DNA from 2 places in the Bradyrhizobium sp. SYSU BS000235 genome. Region 2 is predicted to be linked to the other one. Evidence: riboswitches for the same ligand, from Rfam matches in the RefSeq annotation. Region 2 holds a riboswitch; the other holds the start of a gene.

Region 1 (3,904 bases), 1.2 Mb from region 2:
AAGCGCGGGCTCATCAACCTGGATGACGCCGATGCCTGACTTTTCAAGATCGACGACCTCGTCGCGCAACGCAAAGGCGATCTGACGGCAGACTTGGTCTCGCGACAGATCATCACGCACAAACGACCATTGCAGCATGGTCACCGGTCCTGTCAGCATGCCCTTCATCGGCCGCTTCGTCAGCGACTGGGCATAGGACGACCACTCGACCGTCATCGGCTTCGGACGCGAGACATCGCCGAAAATGATCGGCGGGCGGACGTAACGTGAGCCGTAGCTCTGCACCCAGCCGTGTTTTGTGAATGCATAACCCGACAATTGCTCGCCGAAATACTGCACCATGTCATTCCGCTCGAACTCGCCATGGACGAGCACATCGATGCCAATGTCTTCCTGCCAGCGCACGGCCGCTTCCGTCTCGCGGCGCAGGAAAGCGTTGTAGCTGGCATCGTCGAGGGCACCCTTGACGTGCGCCGCGCGTGCCTTGCGGACCTCTTCTGTTTGCGGGAATGATCCGATGGTTGTCGTCGGGAACGCCGGCAGGTCGAGGACATCGCCTTGCAGCCTGCGGCGCTGCGCGAACGGACTGTTGCGACGCGCGACCTCAGGCGAAATATTTTCAGCGCGTCGTTTCACGGCCGGATTGTGGATCTTCGGGGATGACGCGCGCTTTTTGGCAATGGCATCCGACACCCGCAGTACTTCACTCACCGAATCGCGCCCCAGCGACAGCGCGTGGCTGAGAGTGGTCAGTTCAACCATCTTCTGGACGGAAAACGAGAGCCAGCTCTTCAGATCCGGATCCAGATCGGCTTCCTGGTTGAGGTCGATCGGCACGTGAAGCATCGAGCATGACGGCGCCAGTTGCAGGCGATCTGGTTCCCTGCTTTCAACGAGAGGTTCGATCTCATTGAGGAGCTTCGACAGATCCGTTCGCCAGATGTTGCGGCCATCGATCACGCCCAGAGAGAGGACAACGTCGGCGGGCATGGCCTGAGAGGCGGTCGACAGCTGCTGTTTGCCGCGAACCAAATCCAGATGCACACCGGCCACAGGCAATCGGGCGACCAGATTCACGTTCTCGCCGAGACCGCCAAAATAGGTCGCGAGCATGATCTTGATGCCCGGAACCTTCAGCGCGAATTCACTGTAAACCGTCTTCAACGCGGCGACCGTGGCCGCATCGCAATCGAGCGCCAGACAGGGCTCATCCAGTTGCACCCACTCCGCGCCTTCTGCTGCCAGCTGCTTCAACACTTCAACATAGACCGGCAACAGTTTGGGCAGCAGCGATAGCCTGTCGAAGCCCTCACTTGCTTCCTTGCCGAGCTTGAGGAATGTCACCGGCCCCACGAGAACAGGCCGGGTCTGATAACCCAATGCTTTTGCTTCGCGGTATTCGTCGATCACCTTGGTCGAGGCGAGCGAAAACTTCTGATCCCTGGAAAATTCAGGGACCATGTAGTGGTAATTGGTATCGAACCACTTCGTCATTTCCTGTGCGGGAACGCCATGACCATGATGATGATCTCCGTGTCCACAGGCACCGTGCTCTCCGACGTCCGTCTGGCTGCCGCGCGCCATCGCGAAATACGTCTCGAGTGACACCGGTCCGCCAGCCCAGCCGTAGATGGCGGGAATGGCGCCGACCATGACGCTGGTGTCGAGCACGTGATCGTAGAGAGAGAAATCGTTCGATGGGATGATAGTCACACCCAGCTCGTGCTGGCGCTTCCAGCTTGCCGCGCGAAGCTGCGCAGCAATCTCAAGCAATGCCGCCTGATTGATTTTACCCGACCAGAACTGCTCGAGTGCGGCTTTGAGTTCACGCCGCAGACCAATGCGCGGAACACCCAGCGTGCTGACTGGAATTGAAGACTTGGTCGCAGAAGAGAGAGTCGACATCGAAACCCCGTGATGTTGCTGGGGGGAGTCGGACATGCGCACACAAGGAAGGCGGGGATGCCGTCTTCTGCAAGCGACACACCGGGGCACCCCGCCCGTGGACGTTATGACATCGCGGCAGGTCTCCTGGCTCACGGGTCAACGCTCACACCCAGCCTTCCCGAAGCTTACGCCTCAGTGGCATCGACAGGTGAAGCTCGCCGCTCACAGTTGCGGGGGCAGCTCCGGCTTTGCCGACCATTCAAGGTTCAGCTCACCGAATTCCCTCTTAGCTCCGGATCGACGACCCCGGAGAACCACGACATGGACGTTATGGGCAGCGGCGCGTGGGAGGTCAATCCGCGCAATGTCCCAACTCTTTGCGCGGGATGGCGTTGAAGCCATGCTGCCCACTGCGGCGCCGTCCCGAGTGGGCTGCTTTCCAAACTTCAGGTCGCGATATGCCGCGGCGGCGACGGCGGACCGTAGAGCTCCGGCTTGTCAGCCGCAGACGCGTCCGCCGACCGATCTCCCGACAGCCAGCGCTGCACGACAACGAAGAACACCGGCACCATCAGCAGCGCGAGAACGACCACTGCGATCATGCCGCCCATCACGCTGGTGCCGATCGCCTGCTGGCTCTTGCCGCCAGCGCCATGCGCGATCACCATCGGCAGCACGCCGCAGACGAAGGCAAGACCGGTCATCAGGATCGGCCGGAAGCGCAGATGGCACGCCTCGACCGTGGCTTCCAAGAGGGGTTTGCCCTTCGCCCGCAGATCCTTCGCGAACTCGATGATCAGGATCGCATCCTTGGCCGCAAGTCCGATGATCGTGATGAGGCCCACGGTGAAGTAGACGTCGTTGGGAAGCCCCCGCATCGAAGCCGCCGTCACGGCGCCGGCGATGCCGAGCGGCACGGTCAGGAGAACCGCGAGCGGAATGGTCCAGCTCTCATACAGCGCGGCAAGGCAGAGGAAGACGACCAATGCCGACAGGCCGAGAATGAAGGGAGCCTGGGAACCGGAAAGCTTTTCCTGCAACGACTGGCCCGTCCACTCGTAGCCGAAGCCACGCGGCAACTGGTCCGCCAGCCTCTCCATCTCGGCGATGGCATCGCCACTGGTATAGCCGGGCTTGGCCTCGCCACTGATGCGGACGGACGGATAGTAGTTGAACCCGACAATCTGGGTCGGCCCTTTTGACCACTGGACCGTCGCGAAGGACGAGAACGGCACGAGCTGGCCGCGGCTGTTCTTCACGTTGTACGCCATGATGTCGTCGGCGGTCATGCGGCTCGCCGTGTCGCTCTGCACGATGACACGCTGCATGCGCCCGCGATTCGGGAAGTCGTTGATGTAAGCCGAGCCGAGGTTGGTGGAGATCGTGTTGTTGATGTCCTCGAAGGTGACGCCGAACGCGCCGGCCTTCTCTCGGTCGACCACCAAATTGACTTGCGGCGCGGGCGGCAAGCCTTCGACATACACGTTCTGCAGAATTGGATTCTGCTTGGTGCTGGCGAGCAGCGCGTCGGTCGCGTCCATCAGCGCCTTGTAGCCCTTCTGGCCACGGTCCTGCAGACGGAAGCTGAACCCGCTCGAATTGCCGAGGTTGTCGATGGGTGGCGGCTGCAGCGCAGAAATGCGCGCGTCCCGAACCGACGAGAGCGCCTTGTTGGTGTCTGCGACGATCGCGGCGGCAGTGTCGCCCTCGCCGCGTTCCGACCAGTCCTTCAGCGTGATGAAGGCCTGCGCACTGTTCATGCCCTGACCAAGGAAGCTGAAGCCGGTCAGGAACGTAACGTCTTGGACACCCGGACGTTCGAGCAGATATTTTTCGACCTTCTGAACGACGGTTTCCGTGCGATTGAACGATGAATCCGAAGGCGTCTGAACGTCCGTGGTGAAGAAGCCCTGGTCGTCGACCGGCAGGAAGCCGCCCGGCATCCGCACAAATGCCCACGACAGGCCGACCAGCAGGATGGCGTAGATCGCCATCAACCGGCCGGTTCGCTTCAACT
Region 2 (3,904 bases):
GGCCAGATTGACGATGGTGTAGCCCGGCGTGACCACATTGACGGCTCCAAAGCGTGGTACGTCGAGAAAGCTGCTGAAGCTGATCGCGGTTGCCGAAAGCGTCAGGTCGTCAATCGGCGTCCAGATCGCCGTGTAGCTCATCTTGTTGCGCGGTCGGCGGGTCAGCTCCAAGCCCGTTTGAGTATCAACCGCATCCGTGTAGGTGTGATCGAAGCGAATCTTGAAACGCTCGTTGAACGTAATCGCGGCGAAAGTTTCGAAACCAGAGGTCTTCGCGGCCTGAACGTTGAAGTATTTTTGGGCTGGAAAGGTTCCGGCCGTGTTGATCAGGTTCGTGATGTCGTTGTTGAAGTAGGTGGTACCAAAACGAACACGGTCGTTGGCTATCGGCTGTTCGAATCCGACATCATAGCCTCTGCTTTCCTCGGGCTTCAGGTTCGGATTGTCGAGGCCGAAAGACGTATCGTAGAGCTGGCTCAGCGTCGGCGCCTTGAAGCCGGTGCCATAAGTTGCCTTCAGCTTCGTCTCAGTCCCCGGCACGATGAAGGCGGGCGCAATGCGATAAGTCGTATGATCGCCGAATGCGTCGTTGTCATCGACGCGAATATTGCTGACCACAAAGAAGCGATCAGCGAACTGCGATTGGAGTTCGACATAGGCGCCACGATTGCCGTTTTCCTTGGTCTGGACTGTATTCGAGTTGAAGCGCTCGATCTCATAGTCAGCGCCTGTCACAAGAGTTTGGCCCGGTAGGAAGGTGGCAACGCTGCGCCAGTCGTATTTATTGCGTTCGCCGTTGTTAGTGGAGAAGGGGGCCGGGAGGAAGGTGGTGAAGTCCTGGCCGTAGGGGTCGAAATTGTTGCGCCTCAGCTCGGTAAAGTTGGCGCCGAAATAGTTTTTCAAGCGGCCGTCAAATCCCGTGACGACGGCTTCACTACGCGTAAAGAGCTGCGTGGAGGCTGTCGTGCTCTGTTTGTCTGCCGGCTCGCCGAACGGAAATGCCGGCATGAATGGGCCAAACCCGGTAAAACCAAGAAGCGCTTCCGTGTACCGGCCCGTGAAATTGAGAGCCAGATTCTCGGAAACATCGACACCGACCTTGGTCGAGAACGTCTTGTTATCGTAAGGATTGGGGAAGCGCTGTTGGCCGGGAGGCAGCAACTCTAAGGGGGTAACCTGTGCGCCCGATGTGTGGAGTTGTTCGACGTTGAAGTTGTAGCTGACGGGTCCTTGCGAGCCGCTGACTCCGCCGGAGCTGTTGATCGTGCCGAAGCTGCCGCCTTCGACCCGAGCCCGGACAGTGGCGGGACCTTTTCCTGCCTTTGTAGTGATCGAGATCACGCCTCCGATCGCATCGGAGCCGTAAAGGCCGCTTTGCGGGCCGCGCAGGACTTCGATCTGCTCGATATCTCCAGTCAGCATGTTGCCGAGGTCGGCAGCGCCATTCGGGCTGCTTGGATCGCTGACATCGATACCGTCGAGCAGGACTTTCGTATGATTTGAGTTCGTGCCGCGGATAAAGATTGCGGTGACACCACCGGGACCACCGTTTTGCACGACGTTGAGGCCGGGCACAGCTTGGAGCGCGTCGACAACGGTGCGGCGCTGATCGCGCTCGATGTCGGCGGCTGTAATCACTGTCACCGAGCTCGCAATCTGGCCGATCGGTGTCGGGACACGGGTCGGCGATGTCACCTCAACCGTCGGAAGCGCATTTGCTTCTTGTGCAAGTGCAGAGCTCGATGCTGCCGCGCCTGCGACACATGCCGCGAGTGGAAGCGCGAGCCGCGCCGTGGTGGAAAGATATTTCGAAACAAAAGTCACGTTGTTGCCCCGCCGATGCTTGAAATCGCGGAGCCGGTGACAACACGCGCAGACACAACGATGCGCGGCGCGCGAACGCGGCCGTATGTCTCGTCGTGACTGAGGACGCGGGCCATTGGCCAAACCTCCGCAACAGTTACGTCAAGTCACCGCTGCGGAACACCGCTCCTTCGCACGCCCCGTACGACGGAAGGATGACCGGTACAGGCAGGTCTCCTGGCTCACGGATCATCGCCGTTGTCCGCCTTCCCAAGCTTTTGGCGCGTGGCCGTGGCTCAGTGGCATTGTGGACAACGGCTCACCGCTGACAGTTGCGGGGGCAGCTTCGGAATGGCCGTGAAGTCGTGTTTGCGTTATGTTGCCAACAACTGCACGGCGGCACCGAATTCCCTATTCGCCAGCTTGCGCTGGCACCTGTGCCGTAGCTGCAATCAATCTGCCGGAGCATGCCTTGTCAATGCCACAATGTCCAAGAAACCCAAGGCGTTGGACTTCCACACAATGAGTTGCAATTCGGTGACATACGCAAAGCAGATGGGATTGCTTCTGTTGGCTGCCGCGCTGGCAGGTTGTGCGTGGGCGGGCGGCAATGACGGATTGTCATATACCGCCGATCGCGGCGTCGAGAATCAGCCCTATCCCACGAATTATCGGTCCGAATTGCTCGCATTTCTGCGCACCTACATCAACGATCCGCGCGGCGTACGCGATGGAGCCATCGCTCAACCTGCCCAACGCAAGGTGGGCGGGCGGCTGCGCTACGTGACATGTCTTCGCTACAGCACGCGCAAGGCTGACGGCTCCTACACGGCGCCGAAGGAGCGCGCGGTGATGTATATCGATGGCCGCCTCGATCGCATGATCGAGGAGGTTGACGACATTTGCGCGGGCTCGACCTACGCGGCATTTCCGGAGATGGAAAAGCTGGCGCCCTGAGCCTGCGACGCATACGGAACCACGGCTCATGCCGGCTGTTAGGGAGCCATGCCGGATTATGTTTTGCCGTCGATCGGGTTGTTCGCCGCGGGCCTGACCAGCCTTGCCTATATTCCGCAGCTTTATAAGGCGTGGCCCCGCGGCGCCACCGGCGACCTCTCACTGAATATGCTGATCGTGCTGTGGCTCGGGCTTTTGCTCTGGATCGTGTACGGCCTGCTCAAACCCGATTGGGTCGTGGTGGTGGCAAACACCATCGCTCTTGCGCTTGTGGGGGCGGTGCTGGTCTGTAAGATTCGCGATCTGCGTGCAGCAGAGGGTGCGGCATGACGTTGAAATCGACGGGGCGATTGGTTCTGTGCCTGATTCTGTGTCTGGGCGTGGGCATCCTGCAGTCGATCGCCACGCGGCCTGAGATCCCGACCTGGTACGCTGAACTGGCGAAGCCTTCCTGGACGCCGCCGCCGATTGCCTTCCCGGTGGTGTGGACTGTTCTCTATATCCTGATGGCTGTCAGCCTGTGGCGGCTGTGGGACAGGGCGCCCCCATCGCGTGCCCGCTTGATCGCGATGGGATGGTTCTTTCTCCAGCTCGCGCTCAACGCCGCCTGGTCGCCGGTGTTCTTCGGCTGGCATGGCATCCAGACGGCGCTCGCCATCATCGTCGCTCTCCTGATCGCCATCGCGATGACGATTCTCTCAAGCTCGCGCGTGGACCACCCCTCGGCGTGGCTATTGGTGCCGTATCTGATCTGGGTCGGCTATGCGACCACGATCAACGCCGGGGTGGTGGCCATGAACGATTTCAGCTAGTGCGGTGGATCTGACGTTCGTATCAGTATTCACTGCAGGTCCATCATACGAGCGTCAGATCCAAAACCGCACTAGATTTATATTTGCTAGTGTTCCTTTGGTTCTGACATTCGTAAAGTGCCTGCTGCGAGGTAATACGAATGTCAGAACCGGAACACTAGCGATTTCAGTTCATGAGAAATGCTGCGCGATGGCTTCGGATGCTCGCCGCCACGCGCGGACGTTCTCGACCTCGAGCGGGACCGGCTCGGACGCGACGCGGACGATCACGAGTTCACTCACTGGATCGATGAAGACCCACTGGCCGTGGATGCCGACGCAGGCGAGCGTGC

What was found. Region 2 has a riboswitch for cobalamin ahead of ACP0KA_RS17610 (TonB-dependent receptor plug domain-containing protein). Riboswitches for the same ligand answer to the same signal wherever they lie in the genome.
Region 1: another riboswitch for cobalamin. It lies ahead of metE (5-methyltetrahydropteroyltriglutamate--homocysteine S-methyltransferase); the one in region 2 lies ahead of ACP0KA_RS17610 (TonB-dependent receptor plug domain-containing protein).

Annotation. Positions count from the first base shown of each region.
Region 1 covers NZ_JBMHJM010000001.1:2,606,311-2,610,214, reverse strand. The annotation lists gene metE (5-methyltetrahydropteroyltriglutamate--homocysteine S-methyltransferase) at 1-1,905, opposite strand, end outside; cobalamin riboswitch at 2,005-2,221, opposite strand; gene ACP0KA_RS12190 (multidrug efflux RND transporter permease subunit) at 2,334-3,904, opposite strand, start outside.
Region 2 covers NZ_JBMHJM010000001.1:3,777,577-3,781,480, forward strand. The annotation lists gene ACP0KA_RS17610 (TonB-dependent receptor plug domain-containing protein) at 1-1,824, opposite strand, end outside; cobalamin riboswitch at 2,014-2,257, opposite strand; gene ACP0KA_RS17615 (hypothetical protein) at 2,326-2,760, shown strand; gene ACP0KA_RS17620 (SemiSWEET family sugar transporter) at 2,809-3,090, shown strand; gene ACP0KA_RS17625 (TspO/MBR family protein) at 3,087-3,572, shown strand; gene ACP0KA_RS17630 (serine hydrolase domain-containing protein) at 3,744-3,904, opposite strand, start outside.